2 linked regions of the Thiocystis violascens DSM 198 genome follow. The protein of the gene in region 2 interacts with the protein of the main gene of each other region in a pairwise test. Links are inferred from orthologs where the notes say so. Each region holds a gene or a part of one and is shown on either strand. Other genes may lie near its edges.

Region 1 (8,382 bases), 160 kb from region 2 along the record:
GAAGAAGGTCCGGCAGACTGGATGGTGTTGGTCGCCTCGGGTATTGGCTTTGCAGCCTGCCCCAGCCTTCAGGTCTTGATCCCTACGCCCCGGCGCAGCAGAGTCAGGCTGATGGCGGCGAGCACGACGATGAGGATCAGGATCATGCCGAAGGCCAGCCCGATCGGGATGTCGCTGACCCCGAGGAGTCCGTAGCGAAAGGCGTTGACCATGTAGAGCAGTGGATTGGCGAGCGACAGAACTTGCCAAACGTCGGGCAGGAGTGCGATGGAATAGAAGACGCCGCCCAGATAGGTCAGGGGCGTCAGTACGAAGGTCGGGACGATGGAAATATCGTCGAAGCTGTTGGCATAAATGGCATTGATGAAGCCGCCGAGCGAGAAGAGGATCGCGGTCATCAGACAGATGAGCAGCATGACCCCGAGGCTGTGGATCCGCAGGTCGGTAAAGACCATCGCCACCAGCATGACCGCGCCGCCGACGACCAGCCCGCGCGCCACGCCGCCCGCCACGTAGCCGGCCAGGATCACCCAGTTGGGCGCCGGCGAGATCAGCAGTTCCTCGATATAGCGGGAAAATTTGCTGCTGTAGAACGAGGAGACGACGTTGGAATAGGAGTTGGTGATCACCCCCATCAGCACCAGCCCAGGGACGATGAAATCGAGGTAGGCGAAACCCTCCATGGGGCCGATGCGGTCACCGATCAGACGCCCGAAGATGACGAAATAGAGCGTGGTGGTGATCACCGACGGTAGAATGGTCTGCACCCAGATGCGCGTGAAACGCAGGATCTCCTTGGTCAGGATGGTCATGAAGGTGACCCAGTAGCGGCGCCAGTCGCTCATGAGACGAGTCATGCGCCGCCTCCCGCCTCGGCCGCGCGCTGGTCGACCATCTCCAGAAAGAGCCGTTCCAGCCGGTTTTGTTTGTTGCGCAGACTGATGACCTCGATGCCGTTACGCGAGAGCGCGTCGAACAGACCGTTGATGGTGTGGTCGCGATTCATTTCCACCTCCAGTGTGCAGTCGTCCAAGTGCTGGAGCACGAAGCCGCCGAGTTCGGGGAGTTCGGACACTCGCCCCTTGAGGTTCAACACGAAGGTTTCGGTATGCAGGGTGTTGAGCAGGTCGGCCACGCTGCTGCGCTCGGCGATCTCGCCCCGGTTGATGATGGCGATGTTGCGGCAGAGACTTTCGGCTTCCTCCAGATAATGCGTGGTGAGAATGATGGTTGTGCCCTCGGCGTTCAGCTCGCGCAGGAAGGACCACATCGAACGGCGAATCTCGATGTCGACCCCGGCGGTCGGCTCGTCCAGGATCAGCAGCCGGGGCCGGTGGACCAGTGCGCGCGCGATCATCAGCCGCCGTTTGAGTCCGCCGGAAAGCGTGCGCATCTCGCTGTCGCGCCGGTCCCAGAGATCGAGCTGGCGCAACGATCGCTCGGCCCGGACCTTGGCCTCGCGGCGCGGGATGCCATAGTAGCCGGCCTGATTCAACACCACCTCGAACACCGGCAGGAAGAGGTTGAAGTTGAACTCCTGGGGGACCAGACCGATGCAGGATTTCACGCCCTCGGGATCGCGGTCGAGATCGTGACCGAAGACGTTCACGCTGCCGGCGGTCTTGTTGACGAGCGAAGCGACGATCCCGATGAAGGTGGATTTGCCGGCGCCGTTGGGGCCTAGCAGCGCGAAGAAGTCGCCTTGCTCCACACCGAGGTCGATCCCCTTGAGGGCCTGAAAGCCGCTTTTATAGGTCTTGGTGAGTTGCTGGACTGCGAGTGCGGGCATGGGTTTCCGAGGGTCGAATGAATGGAGGTACTTGCCGGCCTGGACAGAGTAGGCGCCTCCTGCCTCAGGAGCGTGTGATCGACACCGGGTTGTATCTTCGGAGCGGTTGCGGCATCCCACCGCCGTTTTTGACCACGCCGTCAGGCAGAATCAGAACGAACGTCGCCCCCCAGCCATCAGTTCCCGCGCGTCGATCCTGCCCGAGTAACGATAGGGTAACGTGATTAAGCCGCCGGCCAGCGTCGCCGTCCCGGCGAGGGTCCAGTCCAGCGGACGCTCCTTGAGCGCCAGCGCGGGCAACTGCTGGAGCAGACCAAGCAGGCTGCCGATGACCTCGACATCGACGGTCGTCTCGCCGAAGGCCGGGATCTGTCGCTCCAGGGCGCCGCCGCCCTCGGCCACGTCGCGACCCTCCAACGCGAGCCGGTAGGTCATAGCCTTGATCGGCAGGGTGCGGTCGTTCGGATTCCTGACCGCCAGGGTCGCGACGAACACCTGCCGCGCGAGTCCCAGCTCTTTGGGCTGCAACCCGATCAGCGCCACCTCGGGCGCCTTCCAGGACTCGACGAGACTGGCGCAGCCGGGCAGCAGGCCGGTCATCAGGACGATGAGCGCGAACAAGCCCGCCTCGCCAAGGCCGCGACGCCGGGGCTCAGGTCGCGGCGACGCGCGCGCGGTCAGCGACGAAACGAGAAGAACAATCAACATGGAAGCACTCGATCCTGCCTTTTCGCCATGGGTTATGTCGCGTCGCTCGGCTACAATCTGCGTCGCGCCACCGCTCATGCCAAGGCGCTTAACTCTACCAGCAATCTGACGGCCCTGCTGTTCTTCCTGGCCGGCTAACAGATCGTCTGGACCCTCGCCGCCCCGATGGCGTGCAGCCAACTGATCGGCGTCTGGCTTGGCTCGCATCTGGTGCCGCGCCATGGCGCGGCTCTGGTGCATCCGGTGCTGGCGGCGGCGTCCATCGCGATCTCGGGCAAGCTGTTGTGGGATCGGTTTAGCGGGGGTCAAACGGCTCCCGCCGGAACTGGTTGGAATGAGGGAATGCCAGCGATCCAGGCATCCGATACCGTCTCATGCTTTCGCCACGTCACGAGATCGGTATCATCTTGCCCCTTGTCCCCGATCAGCCAGCCAGCTTGGCGATCCGCTCCAGCGCCTGTTCCAGATTGGCGCGACTGGTGGCGATGGAGATGCGCATATAGCCGTTGAGTCCGAACGCGGACCCTGGGACGATCGCGACGCCGGCCTGTTCGATCAGATATTCGGCCAGTTCCAGATCGTTGCCGACGCCGGGCAGCCGCTCGATCAGACCCTGAACCCTGGGGAAGACATAAAAGGTGCCGTCGGTCGGCAGACAGTCGATGCCGGGAATCTGGTTGAGACGTTCGACCACGAAGTCGTGGCGCTCATGGAACGCCGTGCGCATGACACCGATGCACTCCTGCGGTCCTTCCAGTGCGGCCTGGGCCGCGACCTGTGAGATCGAGGTCGGGTTGGAGGTGCTTTGCGACTGGACCTTCTTCATCGCCTTGATGATCTCGGCCGGGCCGCCCGCGTAGCCGATGCGCCAGCCGGTCATCGAATACGCCTTGGAGACGCCATTGAGCACCAGGGTGCGCGGGGCCAGGTCGGGGCAGACGTTCAGGATGTTGACGAAGGGAGTCGAACTCCAGCGGATATGTTCGTACATATCGTCGGTCGCGATCACGACCTTGGGATAATCGCGCAGTACCTCGCCGAGCGCCTCCAGCTCATCGCGGCGGTAGGCCATGCCAGTCGGGTTGGAGGGACTATTGATGACGAACAGCCGGCTCTTCTCGTTGAGCGCGCCCTTCAATTGGGCCGGCGTGATCTTGAACGACTGCTCGGCGCCGGCATGAATCAGCACCGGCGCGCCGCTGGCCAGCAGCACCATGTCCGGATAGGACACCCAATACGGCGCCGGAATCACCACCTCGTCGCCTGGATCGAGCAGCGCCTGGGCCAGATTGAAGAAGCTCTGCTTTCCGCCGCAGGAGACCAGAATCTGATCCTGCGCATACTCCAGACCATTTTCGCGCTTGAATTTGTCGATCACGGCCTGCTTGAGTTCGGTGGTGCCATCGACGGCGGTATATTTGGTGAATCCCGCCTGGATGGCCGCGATGGCGGCGGTCTTGATATGGTCGGGAGTGTCGAAATCGGGTTCGCCCGCGCCGAGTCCGATCACATCCTTCCCCGCCGCGCGCAGCGCCTTGGCGCGGGCGGTGATGGCGAGCGTGGCGGACGGCTTGACGGCCTGGACGCGGGCGGCGAGTTTAATGGTCATCGGCGGTGGTCTCTCAGGTTCCTACAGTGGCTGGATTCGCGTGTTGCGGCTGGCAATCATAGCGAAACACTGAAATCCGGGCACGCCGAATGATGGCGGCTCCACGCGCGCGGCCAGCGCATCATCTCATCGCGATTGACGAGGCTCCCGAATGTCACACAGCTCCTTCCAGCTCGTCGCCAAATTCGCCCCCGCCGGCGATCAGCCAGCCGCCATCCGCCAACTCGTGGCCGGGCTGAACGATGGCGAGGCGGGTATGACCCTGCTCGGCGTCACCGGGTCTGGCAAAACCTTCACCATCGCCAACGTGATCGAACGGATCCAGCGCCCGGCGCTGGTGCTGGCGCCCAACAAGACCCTAGCAGCCCAGCTCTATAGCGAGATGCGCGACTTTTTTCCGAACAACGCGGTGGAGTATTTCGTCTCCTATTACGACTACTATCAGCCGGAGGCCTATGTCCCCGCGACGGATACCTATATCGAGAAAGACGCCTCCATCAACGAACACATCGAACAGATGCGTCTGTCCGCCACCAAGGCGCTGCTGGAGCGCAAGGATGTCATCATCGTCGCCACCGTCTCGTCCATTTACGGTCTGGGCGATCCGGAGGCCTATCTCAAGATGGTCCTCATCCTCAAGCGCGGCGACCGGATCGACCAGCGCGCCATCCTGCGCCGTCTGGCGGATTTGCAATACAAACGCAACGAGGTCGAACTCGCGCGCGGCACCTACCGGGTGCGCGGCGATGTCATCGACATCCATCCGGCCGAATCCGACGAGGAGGCGATCCGCATCGAGCTGTTCGACGAGGAGATCGAGGCGCTGTCGCTGTTCGATCCGCTGACCGGCGAGGTTCGGCGCAAGGTCACGCGCTACACGGTCTTTCCCAAGACCCATTATGCGACGCCGCGCGCGACCATCCTAAACGCCGTCGAGCAGATCAAGCCCGAGCTGAAACAGCGGCTCGACTGGCTGCGCGACAATCAGAAGCTGGTCGAGGCCCAGCGTCTGGAGCAGCGCACGCTCTACGATCTGGAGATGATGCTGGAGGTCGGCTATTGCTCCGGCATCGAGAACTACAGCCGCTATCTGTCCGGTCGCGGACCCGGCGAGGCGCCGCCGACGCTCTACGATTATCTGCCGCCCGACGCCATCGTCGTGATCGACGAGAGCCATGTCACCATCCCGCAGCTCGGCGGCATGTACCGGGGCGACCGCTCGCGCAAGGAAAATCTGGTGGAGTACGGCTTTCGGCTGCCCTCGGCGCTCGACAACCGACCGCTCAAGTTCGAGGAATTTCAGGCCCGCCAGCCCCAGACCATCTATGTCTCGGCCACGCCGCGTCAGTACGAAATCGACCACTCGGGCGCGGTGGTCGAACAGGTGGTGCGGCCCACCGGCCTGGTCGATCCAGAACTGGAAGTCCGCCCGGCGCTGAACCAGGTCGACGATCTGCTCTCCGAGATCGGCCCGCGCGTGGCCGTCGACGAGCGGGTGCTGGTCACCACCCTGACCAAGCGCATGGCCGAGGATCTGACCGATTATCTGAACGATCACGGCGTCAAGGTCCGCTATCTGCATTCGGACATCGAGACCGTGGAGCGGGTCGAGATCATCCGCGACCTGCGCCTGGGCGAATTCGACGTGCTGGTCGGGATCAATCTGTTGCGCGAGGGGCTGGACATGCCCGAGGTCTCACTGGTCGCTATCCTGGATGCCGACAAGGAAGGCTTTCTGCGCTCGGCTGACTCGCTGATCCAGACCATCGGTCGCGCCGCGCGCAATGCCCACGGCAAGGCGATCCTCTATGCCGACAAAATCACCGGCTCGATGCAGCGCGCCATCGAGGAAACCGATCGCCGGCGCGCCAAACAGGTCGCGTCCAATCTCGCCAGCGGCGTGACGCCGCAGACCATCCGCAAGGCGGTCGCCGACATTCTGGAAAGCGCCACGCCCGGTGCGCCGATGAAGGCGCGCGCTTTCGCCAAAGTGGCCGAGCAGGTCGCCGAATACGCCAGACTGACCCCGGCGCAGATGGCCAAGCGGCTCAAGTCGCTGGAAAAGGAGATGTATCAGCACGCAAAGAATCTGGAATTCGAGCAGGCCGCCGCGATCCGGGACCAGATTCGTGAGTTGCAGCAGGCGGGGATTGCCGCCTGATGTCGATGGCGGCTTGCTGACATGCTGACTGCTCTTTCTAGGTTTGTCGGCAATATTCCAACAGCGGCGCATTGATTTCGTCGAGATCGAAGGCGTCGGGATCGAAGTCGCCGCCAATCCAGTCCTTGTAATCCTCGTGTTCCGGGTGCTGCGGATCGCGCAATGCTTCCAGGAAACCGTAGTAACCCCAGATCCCGCCAACGTCCTCCGGCGGGCAGGCGCCTTTGCCTTTGATACATCGCGGCAGAATGGCGTCGGGGTCGAAGGGCAGAATATTCTCCAGCGTGACTTTGTGCTCCCAACTATCCCCGAAATCGTATTCGTAAATCAGCGAATCCTTCTCTTTTTTCAGGAGTTGGTTGAGCTTGTAGCGACTCTCGTTCAGGGTTTCCGAGAAATGATCGTCCGGATCCGGGGTGCCGTAGTAATTCCCGCCCGTGACGAATTGATGCAGATGCGAATCCTCCCAGCCCATGACGATTTGCAGCACGGTATGAAACACCGGCAGCGGCACGGTATCGACGATCAGCAGACGCCGCCAGATCGGCGGCTTCGCGCCGCTGAGACCGATCTTGAGTTGATAGATTTTTCGGGGATCTTTTGCCATGGTTCGAGACCTCGCAGGTGCATTTCCCATCGCCGAGTTTGGCTGATCGAGATTGTATGAGAAGACAACCTGAAACGATTCATCGAGATTCCCGCAAAGACCGCTCCTGGATCGCATCCACGGCCAAATTCCCTCGGCTTCGCGCGGCACAAATTTCGATGCTGCTGGCGTTGTTCAGCTCCTTCCCGGACAGCGGTTGCGCCGGCGGTCCGCCAGCCACCACGGCCCCGGTCTTCGGCTACCGCGTCGTGGCGAGCTTTCCGCATGACCCCGCCGCCTTTACCCAGGGGCTGGTCGTGGTCGATGGTCAACTCTTCGAGGGGACCGGAAACTATGGGGCATCGACGCTACGCCGGGTGGATCTTGCCACCGGCCGCGTCGAGCGGGAAACCCGGCTGGCGCCCGAGTTGTTCGGAGAGGGGATCGCCCAATGGCACGGGTGGCTCGTTCAACTGACCTGGCGCGAAGGACTTGGTCTCATCCGCGACCGGGACAGCCTGGAGACCCGCGAAACCTTCCGGTACCAAGGCGAGGGCTGGGGCCTAACGCAGGACGGGCGCCACTGGATCATGAGCGACGGCACGGCCGAACTGCGCTTTCTGGATCCCGAATCTCGGCGTGTCGTGCGCCGACTGACCGTGCGCGATGGCGCGCGCTCCATCCGCTTTCTGAACGAACTGGAATATATCGCGGGCGAGGTCTGGGCCAATGTCTGGCACCAGGACTATCTGGTGCGGATCGATCCGGACAGCGGCGCGGTGACAGGCTATCTCGATCTAAGCGGGCTCTACCCGGAGTCCGAGCGACCGAGCCGCGAAGCGGTGCTAAACGGCATCGCCCATGATGCGGCGACCGATCGCCTGTACGTCACGGGCAAATACTGGCCGCGGCTGTATCAGATCGAGGTCGTACCCAGATAAGGTGAGGAGACGCCGCTGTCGGCGGTCAACGACTCGACGATCTCGCACAGGAAGTGCCCAAGGACGAGATGCAGTTCCTGGATTCTGGGCGTCTCCCGCGAGGGAACCGCAAGCACGATCTCGGCGGCGGCGGGCAGGTCCGGGTGACGCGCGCCGGTGAGCAGCACGGTCAGGACACCGCGCGCGGCGGCAGTCTCCAGGGCGCGCACGATATTGGGCGAACGGCCGCTGGTGGACAGCGCCCAGAGCACATCGCCGGGACGCGCCAGGGCGGCGAGTTGTCGCGAAAAAATCTCGTCGAACGAAAAATCGTTGGCGACGGCGGTGACTGCGCTGGTGTCGAATCCGAGTGCGATGGCCGGGAGCGGGCGGCGGGTCTTGTCGAGGAAGGGGCCGATCAGCTCGCCGCTCAGATGGGTGGCTTCCCCGGCGCTGCCGCCGTTGCCGCAGATGAAGAGCGTGCCGCCCCGGTTGATGGACTCGGCGGTGCGGGTCGCGGCCTGGAGGGTCGCGGCCAGCAGTTCGTCGTCGGCCTGCACGGCCGCCAGCAGCGTGGCCGTCGCGTCGAGTCGTGCCGCGAACCGTGCG
Region 2 (8,771 bases):
CATCTGCTCAAACTTCCCAGCCGCACTCCAACGGCGAAACGTCTTGTAGACATTCTGCCAAGGCGCGAAATCGTGCGGCAGCATCCGCCACGCGCACCCCGTGCGCACCACGTAGCAACACGCCTCCAGGATGCTCCGGCGCGACACGCGGGGCGGTTGACCCCGCCCGCCCGGCATCTCAAAGAGAGCGGCGACCAAGTCCCACTCCGCATCGGTCAGACAACTTGGGTAGCTTTGGTCGGGGTCGTGGCGACGATGCGCATCCGTATACCCATACCGACGCGGCGTTGCGCGCGCTTGCGCCTCGAGACCACTCTCGCCCCGGAGGCGCGTGACGCCCGCCTCCCGCAAGGACTTGCGAATCGTTGCTTCATGAGCCTCGATTCCCGTCCGTGCCGCGAGTTCCCGGGCAATCTCTGACAGCGTGGAGGTCGGGCGATCCGTGACAATTTGACGCAATACCGCTTGCTCCGCCTCGTGAATCTTGGGGGGACGACCAGCTTTCGACATCAGCGCACACCAGCTCAGTTGTAGACTGGTATACAAATAGCAGCTCAATTATTTTTGTCTACACCCTCTTAACGAATTGATAAGAATAAACTTGCTGTCGGTTTTCGCAGGTCATTGACTCATCCGGCCGACAAGCTTATTATTCTCAGCCCTACTTGGCTACGTAGCTCAGCTGGTTAGAGCATCGCACTCATAATGCGAGGGTCGGTGGTTCGAGTCCACCTGTAGCCACCAAAATTTCAACGACTTACGAGCGCAAGGATCGCGCTAGTTCGCCTCAAATTGCCTAAATCGCGGCCTGTAGTGGTACCTGGATTGGCACCTAAAAGAAAAGCGCGCTCTAGGCGGCTCCAGGCTTCCCGCTGCATCGGTGGTACCTGACTGGTACTTACCCACAAAAAATCCGCCTTGAAGTCCGAATGTCGCGCAAACGCAACGGTTGATAGACCGCGGTCGCGTTGCGACTATTCTCAGGAATAGACGCCCCACATCGCCAAGTTAGAGGCAATCATGACGACGATCCGCCCCACGGAGTTGAAGGTTCGTTGCTACGCTGAACGCGAAGCGCCTCGGTTATGGGTTGCTATCTGCTTGGATTTTGATCTTGCCGCGCAAGGCGAGACGCTTGAAAAAGCGCGACGCGTGCTGGACGCCATGATTAACGACTATGTGGAAGACACTTGGGATGGCGAAGACCAGCCCTATGCGGACGCACTCATGAGCCGTCGCGCTCCACTTCGCTATTGGTTGCGCTTCTACTGGTTCACATGGATGCGGCGCCTGAATCGGAAGCATACCCATAGCGCGCACTACCCGTTCAACGAACGGCTACCGCTGTCCCTTGCTCATTGCGCGGGCACTATCCGCCGCTGACGTGCGTTGAGGTTAAGCGCATCCTCCGCAATCTTGGATTTGAAGCACGGCCTGGACGCGGCGGTTCTCATGAGCAGTGGGTAAAAAACGAAAACGGGAAGCGGTATAAAGTCACGGTGGATTGCCCAAAGGCTCCGTTCTCCCAAACGCTAATCGAGTCAATGTCCAGCAAGCGGACATTTCAAAGAAGGCATTTTATGCCGCGCAGAAGAGATAGGCCCACTTCCGCTCCATATCCATCCGTCCCCCACGCAGGAACGCTTCAGCCTCGTACAAGGCGCACGCATCCTTAGCCGCGTTTATATCTGTACCCGGCGCGCTCACTAACGAAACGTGTTAGATTCGCAAACACCCCCTGTCGAACAACGCCTAAATCACGTCTCGGGTATTTTAAAAAGGAATGTCGTCGTCGAAAGGCACGGAGGATGCGCCGCCCTGGCTTCCGGATGCAGAACCGCTCGACGGTGCAGGTGCTGGCGAGGCAGCCCGAGAGCGGCTGCTACCGCCAAGGGATTGATACGAAGGATCGTCGTCGAAGGGGACCGACGAGCCACCCCCTTGACGGCTGTCCAGCATCTGCATGGTTCCATTGATGTCGACGACGACCTCGGTCGTATAGCGGTCCTGCCCGTCCTGTCCCTGCCATTTACGGGTGCGCAGCTTGCCCTCGACATAGACCTTCGAGCCCTTGTGCAGGTACTGCTTGACGATCTCCGCGATCTTGCCGAAGAAGACCACGTTGTGCCATTCGGTCCGCTCCTGTTTTTCGCCGGTATTGCGATCCTTCCAGGACTCGCTGGTCGCGATGCGGATATTGGCCACCGCATCGCCGCTCGGCATGTAACGCACCTCGGGATCGGCCCCGAGATTCCCGATCAGAATCACCTTATTCACGCCTGCCATGTCTGTCTCCCGCTCACGCGACGCGCAAGCGCTGGTTGTCTCGTCAAAAAGAGGGGATCCGTGCCCGAATGGATCGTCAGGCACCGACCGAAAACGTCTGCAATCTTGCCCAATCGAGCGTGCGCCTGTCCACTTTGAGATAGGCGACGCCCTCGTCGATCGCGATCACCGCCTCCCGGACGCCGGGCACCTCCAGCAGACGCCGCTCCAGAGCCAGGATGTCGCCCGCCGTCGGCAGTTCCAGCGCGAGCACATGACGGGTCAGATTCTCCGGCATCGCCATGGTTGCCAGCAGTGCGATCCAGAGCAGCGAGATCAGCGCCCCGAGCAGATAGACGGCATCGGCGCCGAAGCTCCCGTGCGCCCAGCCGCCCAGCAGACCGCCGAGAAAGGCGCCGAGAAACTGGGCGCTGGAAAAGACCCCCATCGCCGTTCCCCGAGCCCCGGCGCGCGCCACTTTCGAGACCAGCGAGGGCAGGATCGCCTCCATGAGATTGAAGACGGCGAACACCAGGATCAACAGCCCGGCCAGCGCCCAGAGCGATTGATGGAAGGCACGGAACCCCAGCAGCGACAGCCCCAGAACCATCACCGCTCCCAGCAGCACCGGGCGGATCTGGCCGAACCGCTCCGCGAGCACGATGAAGGGCACCATGGCGAGGATCGCGAGCAGCACCGCCGGCAGGTAGAGCATCCAGTGATTCAACGGGTCTAGTCCAGCCCCTTCGATCGAGAGCGGCAGCACCACGAAGAGGCTGATCATGGTCAGGTGCAGCAGGAAGATCGCGGCATCGAGCCGTAGCAGGGTCGGATTCGCGAGGACGCCAGACAGTTGATCCAGCACCGGTTGCGCGTCGCGATGGACCATCGAGCGCTCCGGGTCCGGCACCACGCGGGCCAGCACCAGCATGCCGGCCACGGCCAGCAGCGCCGTCAGCCAGAAGACGCCCGCGATCCCGAACCAGCGCGCCAGCGGCGGCCCGATGACCAATGCCGCGGCGAAGGAGAAGGCGACGCTGGTGCCGATGATGGCCATGCCCCTGGTGCGCACCTCGTCGCGGGTCAGGTCGGCGGTCAGCGCGGTGGTCACGGCGGCGATGGCGCCGGCGCCCTGAATCGCCCGACCCAGGATGACCCAGACGATATGGTCGGCCAGCGCGGCGACGACGCTCCCCAGCAGGAAGACCGTCAGACCGGCATAAATCACCGGTTTGCGCCCGATGCGATCGGACAGCAGACCGAGCGGGATCTGAAACACCGCCTGCGTCAGGCCATAGGTGCCGATCGCCAGACCGATCAGCAGCGGCGTCGCGCCGGGCAGGTCATGGGCATAGAGCGCGAAAACCGGCAACAGCATGAAAAGACCCAGCATGCGGGTCGAAAAGATGGCGGCCAGCCCGATGGTCGCGCGGCGCTCGGTCACGGAGAACGGAACCTTCGGAGGGGTGAAGTTCGGTCGATCTGCTGGGGTCACGGTCGACAGCCTTTGCGTCCGGGGGGCGAAGCTCCGCATAATAACAGCTTGGCCTGACCGAGAGCAGGCGCCAAATCCTCGGGCGATGCCAACTGCCAACGCCACCCTGTCCATCGCTCAAGCGAACTCCATCCCCCATGCACACCATCCGCATTCGCGGCGCTCGCACGCACAATCTGAAGAGCGTCGACCTCGACCTGCCGCGCGATCGGCTGATCGTCTTCACCGGCCTGTCCGGTTCGGGCAAATCCTCGCTCGCCTTCGATACCATCTATGCCGAGGGTCAGCGGCGCTATGTGGAATCGCTCTCGTCCTATGCCCGGCAGTTTCTGTCGGTCATGGAAAAGCCGGACTTGGACCATATCGAGGGACTGTCGCCGGCGATTTCCATCGAGCAGAAAACCACCTCGCACAACCCGCGCTCGACGGTCGGCACCATCACCGAGATCCATGACTATCTGCGCTTGCTGTTCGCCCGCGTCGGCCAGCCCCGTTGCCCGTCCCACGACGAACCTCTGGAGGCCCAGACCGTCAGCCAGATGGTCGATCAGGTGCTGAATCTCCCCGAGGGCGACAAGCTGATGCTGCTCGCCCCGGTGGTCTCGGCGCGCAAGGGCGAGTATCAGCGACTGCTTTCCGAGTTGCATGCACAGGGCTTCGTGCGCGCCCGCATCGATGGCGCGCTCTGCGAACTGGACGCCCCGCCCGAGCTGGATCTCAAGAAGAAGCACGACATCGAGGTCGTGATCGACCGCTTCCGGGTCCGCGCCGATCTGGCGTTGCGTCTGGCCGAATCCTTCGAGACCACGCTCAATCTCTCCGGCGGACTCGCCCGGATCGGCTGGATCGACGAACCGGAGCGCCCCGAGCTGACCTTTTCGGCCAAGTTCGCCTGCCCGGTCTGCGGCCATAGCATCCCGGAGCTGGAGCCGCGCATCTTTTCCTTCAACAATCCGGCCGGCGCCTGTCCCACCTGCGACGGGCTGGGTGTCGAACAGTTTTTCGACCCGGCCAAGGTGGTCGTGCATCCTGAACTCAGTCTCGCCGGCGGCGCCGTGCGCGGCTGGGATCGGCGCAACGCCTTTTATTTCCAGATGCTTCGCGCGCTGGGCGAGCATTACGGATTCGACGCCGAGACGCCCTGGCTGGAACTCAGCGAGCAGGTCCGCTCGGTCATCCTCTACGGCAGCGGCAAGGAGAAGCTCAAGCTCAAACTGCCGCACGAAAAAGGCAGCGCCAAGGCGCAGCCCTTCGAGGGCATCGTCCGCAACATGGAGCGCCGCTACCGCGAGACCGAATCCAACACGGTGCGCGAGGAACTGGCGCGCTATCTCTCGCACCAGCCCTGCCCCGCCTGTCAGGGCTCGCGGCTGAACGAATCCGCTCGTCATGTCTTCCTCGGCGACTCCTTCGGCTCCGCTCGGGATCGGCACAACCTGCCCGCCGTGTCGCGGATGCCGGTCGGCGAGTCGCTGCGCTTCTTCGAGACCCTGGAACTCCCCGGCCAGCGCGGCGAGATCGGCGCCAAGGTCATCAAGGAGGTCGCCACCCGGTTGCGGTTTCTGGTCGATGTCGGGCTCAACTATCTGACCCTGGAGCGCAGCGCCGAGACCCTGTCCGGCGGCGAGGCCCAGCGTATCCGGCTCGCCAGCCAGATCGGCGCCGGGCTGGTCGGGGTCATGTATATCCTCGACGAGCCGTCCATCGGACTACATCAGCGCGACAATGCCCGATTGCTCAAGACCCTGACCCATCTGCGCGACCTCGGCAACACCGTGATCGTGGTCGAGCACGACGAGGAGGCGATCCGCGCCGCCGATCTGGTGGTGGACATCGGCCCCGGCGCCGGCGTGCATGGCGGCGAAATCGTCGCCCAGGGAACCGCCGGGGAGATCGCCGCCGAACCCCGCTCGCTGACCGGGCGCTATCTGTCGGGCGAGCTGCGCATCGCCATCCCGACCCAGCGCACGCCCAACGATCCCGCGCGCCAGTTGCGCATCCTGGGCGCCAGCGGCAACAACCTGCGCGGGGTCGACGTGTCCATCCCGGTCGGCACCTTCTGCTGCATCACCGGCGTCTCCGGCTCCGGCAAATCGACCCTGATCAACGACACGCTCCACCCCTTCGCCGCCCGTCATCTCAATGGGTCCAGTCTCCAGCCCGCGCCGCATCTCGCCATCGAGGGCATGGAACAGTTCGACAAGGTGGTCGACATCGATCAGAGCCCCATCGGTCGCACCCCGCGCTCCAATCCGGCGACCTACACGGGGCTATTCAACCTGGTGCGCGATCTGTTCGCGGCGGTCCCCGAGGCGCGTTCGCGCGGTTACGGGCCGGGGCGGTTCAGCTTCAACGTCAAGGGCGGACGCTGCGAGGCGTGCAAGGGGGACGGGCTCATCCGGGTCGAGATGCATTTTCTGCCCGACATCTATGTCCAGTGCGACACCTGCCGGGGTCGGCGCTACAACCGCGAGACTCTGGAAATCCGCTACAAGGGCAAAACCATCGACGAAGTGCTCAACCTCACCGTCGAGGACGCGCTGGCGTTCTTCGCCCCCGTCCCGGTCATCCACCGCAAGCTCCAGACCTTGATGGATGTCGGTCTGTCCTATGTGCGGCTCGGTCAGAGCGCCACCACGCTCTCCGGCGGCGAGGCGCAGCGGGTCAAACTCAGCCGCGAACTGAGCAAACGCGACACCGGGCGCACGCTCTATATCCTGGACGAGCCGACCACCGGACTGCATTTCCACGATGTCAAGCATCTGCTCGACGTGCTGCACCGCTTCCGCGATCAGGGCAATACCGTGGTCGTGATCGAGCACAACCTGGATGTCATCAAGACGGCGGATTGGATCATCGATCTGGGGCCGGAAGGCGGCGACCAGGGCGGCGAGATCGTCGCCGTCGGTACACCCGAACAGATCGCCACCACTGAACGTTCGCATACTGGACGGTTTCTGGGGCCGTTGTTGGAACGGGGATGGTGAAGATCCTGTCCAAACGCCACCTTTCACGACTCAACCCCGCAAGGAGCCTTCAGGTTCAACACGATGACCACACCAAGTAACCCAATATTTCGCCCTGACAGCGAACCAGGCCACCTTGCCGACACCCGCAACCTTTTACGCAACGAGTATGCGGCTGATCGCCGGCCTTGGGTCGTCGCATACTCCGGCGGCAAGGATTCAACCCTGGTGTTGCAGTTGGTTTATGATCTCCTCTTGGAATTGGGTTCCTCCGCCGATAAACCGATCTTTGTGGTTGCCTCGGACACGCGCGTGGAAGCGCCGAACGTAGAAGAATATCTGGCTGATCGTTTATCGAGGCTATCGAGTCACGCCCGCGCCAATGGTCTGCCCGTCCATGTGCATCGGGTTCAACCGACTCCAGAACAAAGTTTCTGGGGTAACCTGATTGGCAAGGGCTATCCTTCACCGACACGCTGGTTCCGTTGGTGTACGGCGAAGATGAAGATCAAGCCATCCAAGGCGGTGATCGACGGCATCGTGCGGGAACACGGCGGAGTCGTTCTACTCTTGGGAACCCGCCTAGACGAAAGCGCAAGCCGTGCGCAGCGGATGGAGGGGCGCGCCACCAATAGCCGGGGGCTCAATCCCCACGGCGAAATCCCGGACGCGCTCGTGATGACACCGATTGCCGACTGGACGACGGATCAGGTCTGGGAATACCTGTTCACGCACAACCCGCCGCCGTGGGGCGGAACCCACGACTTCATGCTCGACCTCTACCGGCAGGCGAGCGGCGGCGAATGCCCTGTCGTCTTGGATCTCAACACGCCATCCTGCGGGGGGAGTCGGTTCGGTTGCTGGACCTGCACCGTCGTCAAGGAGGACAAGTCCATGCGCGGATTCATCGAATCAGGCGCCGCCTGGATGCGACCCCTCAATGAATTCCGGGACTGGCTTAAAGCGATTCGCGAAGAGACGAGCATGCGGGACGGAGTCCGCCGCAACGACTCCATCGGACCTGGCCCTTTTAATTCGGAGGCGCGTAAAACGATTCTGCGCCGGCTCTTGGAGTTGGAGAAGACTGTAGGCCGCCGACTGATCGAGGATGCTGAGATTGCTTATATTCAGAAACAATGGAGCGACAAGTTCGATGTCACGGATAGCGCGTTGGCAATCGCCAGAGAGTTCGGAAGGGAGGTTGGTGCCTTGAAAATCAAACCTGAAGACAGTTTCAGCGATCTTGCCCTGATCGAGGAGCTAGCCCCTCGCTTCGAGGTCCAGAGTATTTGGGCAACGGATCTCTATCACTTGGTGACCGAGCGTTACCCATCCTTGGATAGCCCGCGCAGCCATCAACAGCTTTTAGACGATGTGATTAAGGTTGTCGAAAACGCCGTACGTCAAGCCGACCGGACCGAGCCGGCCGCATGATCTTCGAAAGCATTCAACTCACAAACCTGTTCTCCTATTACGGGAATCAGGAGATCCAACTCGGCAGTCCCGAGCCAGGCCGTAATGTCTGCTTGATCATGGGACGCAACGGCTTCGGCAAGACTAGTCTCCTCAATAGCCTCAAGCTCTTATTTACCGGCGTTAGTTACGAACCCTTGCGCCGCGCGGTGCAGCGCACGCGCATGCCAACGGTCAAGCAATACGTCGAAGGTGCCGGCAACGATTGGTGGGGCATTATGAACCGACGGGCGCGCAATGAGGGCCAAACCCGTTGCGCTATTCGAGTGGTCTGGAGCGAGGACATTGGCCGCGTCACCATCGAGCGTTCCTGGCGCATCGAAAATGGAGCCTGGGACAACGAGGAGTCCCTGACCGTCGCGACCGCGACCGAGACATTCAAGGACGATGAGGCGCAGGAATTCCTTGATCGTCGTCTACCCCAAGATTACGTGTATTTCTTTCTATTCGACGGCGAACAGATTCAAGAGTTGGCCGAGTCAAAAAGGGATTCGCAACAACGTCAGATGGAGCGTCTCCTTGGAATCGGCGCAATCGATGCCCTGCGTGGGAGCTTGAACCAAGCCATCGGT

The links.
Region 1: the proteins of uvrA (region 2) and uvrB interact in binary tests that used the Escherichia coli proteins (3 or more experiments, as listed by UniProt). The link is inferred for Thiocystis violascens DSM 198 from one-to-one orthologs.

What each region holds. Positions count from the first base shown.
Region 1 is NC_018012.1:2,870,346-2,878,727, reverse strand. Bases 3,794-6,762 are described here. They hold uvrB (excinuclease ABC subunit UvrB), read left to right. Parts: upstream 3,794-4,257; coding sequence 4,258-6,267; downstream 6,268-6,762. Other genes in these bases: THIVI_RS12685 (plasmid pRiA4b ORF-3 family protein), read right to left, coding at 6,305-6,762; THIVI_RS12695 (pyridoxal phosphate-dependent aminotransferase), read right to left, coding at 3,794-4,106. Outside these bases: THIVI_RS12715 (ABC transporter permease), read right to left, coding at 69-857; THIVI_RS12710 (ABC transporter ATP-binding protein), read right to left, coding at 854-1,789; THIVI_RS12705 (LEA/WHy family protein), read right to left, coding at 1,940-2,497; more of THIVI_RS12695, read right to left, coding at 2,922-3,793; more of THIVI_RS12685, read right to left, coding at 6,763-6,874; THIVI_RS12680 (glutaminyl-peptide cyclotransferase), read left to right, coding at 6,931-7,794; THIVI_RS12675 (D-sedoheptulose-7-phosphate isomerase), read right to left, coding at 7,770-8,382. UniProt on the Escherichia coli protein: The UvrABC repair system catalyzes the recognition and processing of DNA lesions. A damage recognition complex composed of 2 UvrA and 2 UvrB subunits scans DNA for abnormalities.
Region 2 is NC_018012.1:2,710,540-2,719,310, forward strand. The notes cover bases 3,590-6,947. They hold uvrA (excinuclease ABC subunit UvrA), read left to right. Parts: upstream 3,590-3,897; coding sequence 3,898-6,747; downstream 6,748-6,947. Other genes in these bases: THIVI_RS11975 (MFS transporter), read right to left, coding at 3,590-3,709; dndC (DNA phosphorothioation system sulfurtransferase DndC), read left to right, coding at 6,811-6,947. Also shown: THIVI_RS11955 (IS5 family transposase), read right to left, coding at 1-510; THIVI_RS11965 (hypothetical protein), read left to right, coding at 1,021-1,383; ssb (single-stranded DNA-binding protein), read right to left, coding at 1,774-2,286; more of THIVI_RS11975, read right to left, coding at 2,363-3,589; more of dndC, read left to right, coding at 6,948-8,160; DNA sulfur modification protein DndD, read left to right, coding at 8,157-8,771. UniProt on the Escherichia coli protein: The UvrABC repair system catalyzes the recognition and processing of DNA lesions. UvrA is an ATPase and a DNA-binding protein. A damage recognition complex composed of 2 UvrA and 2 UvrB subunits scans DNA for abnormalities.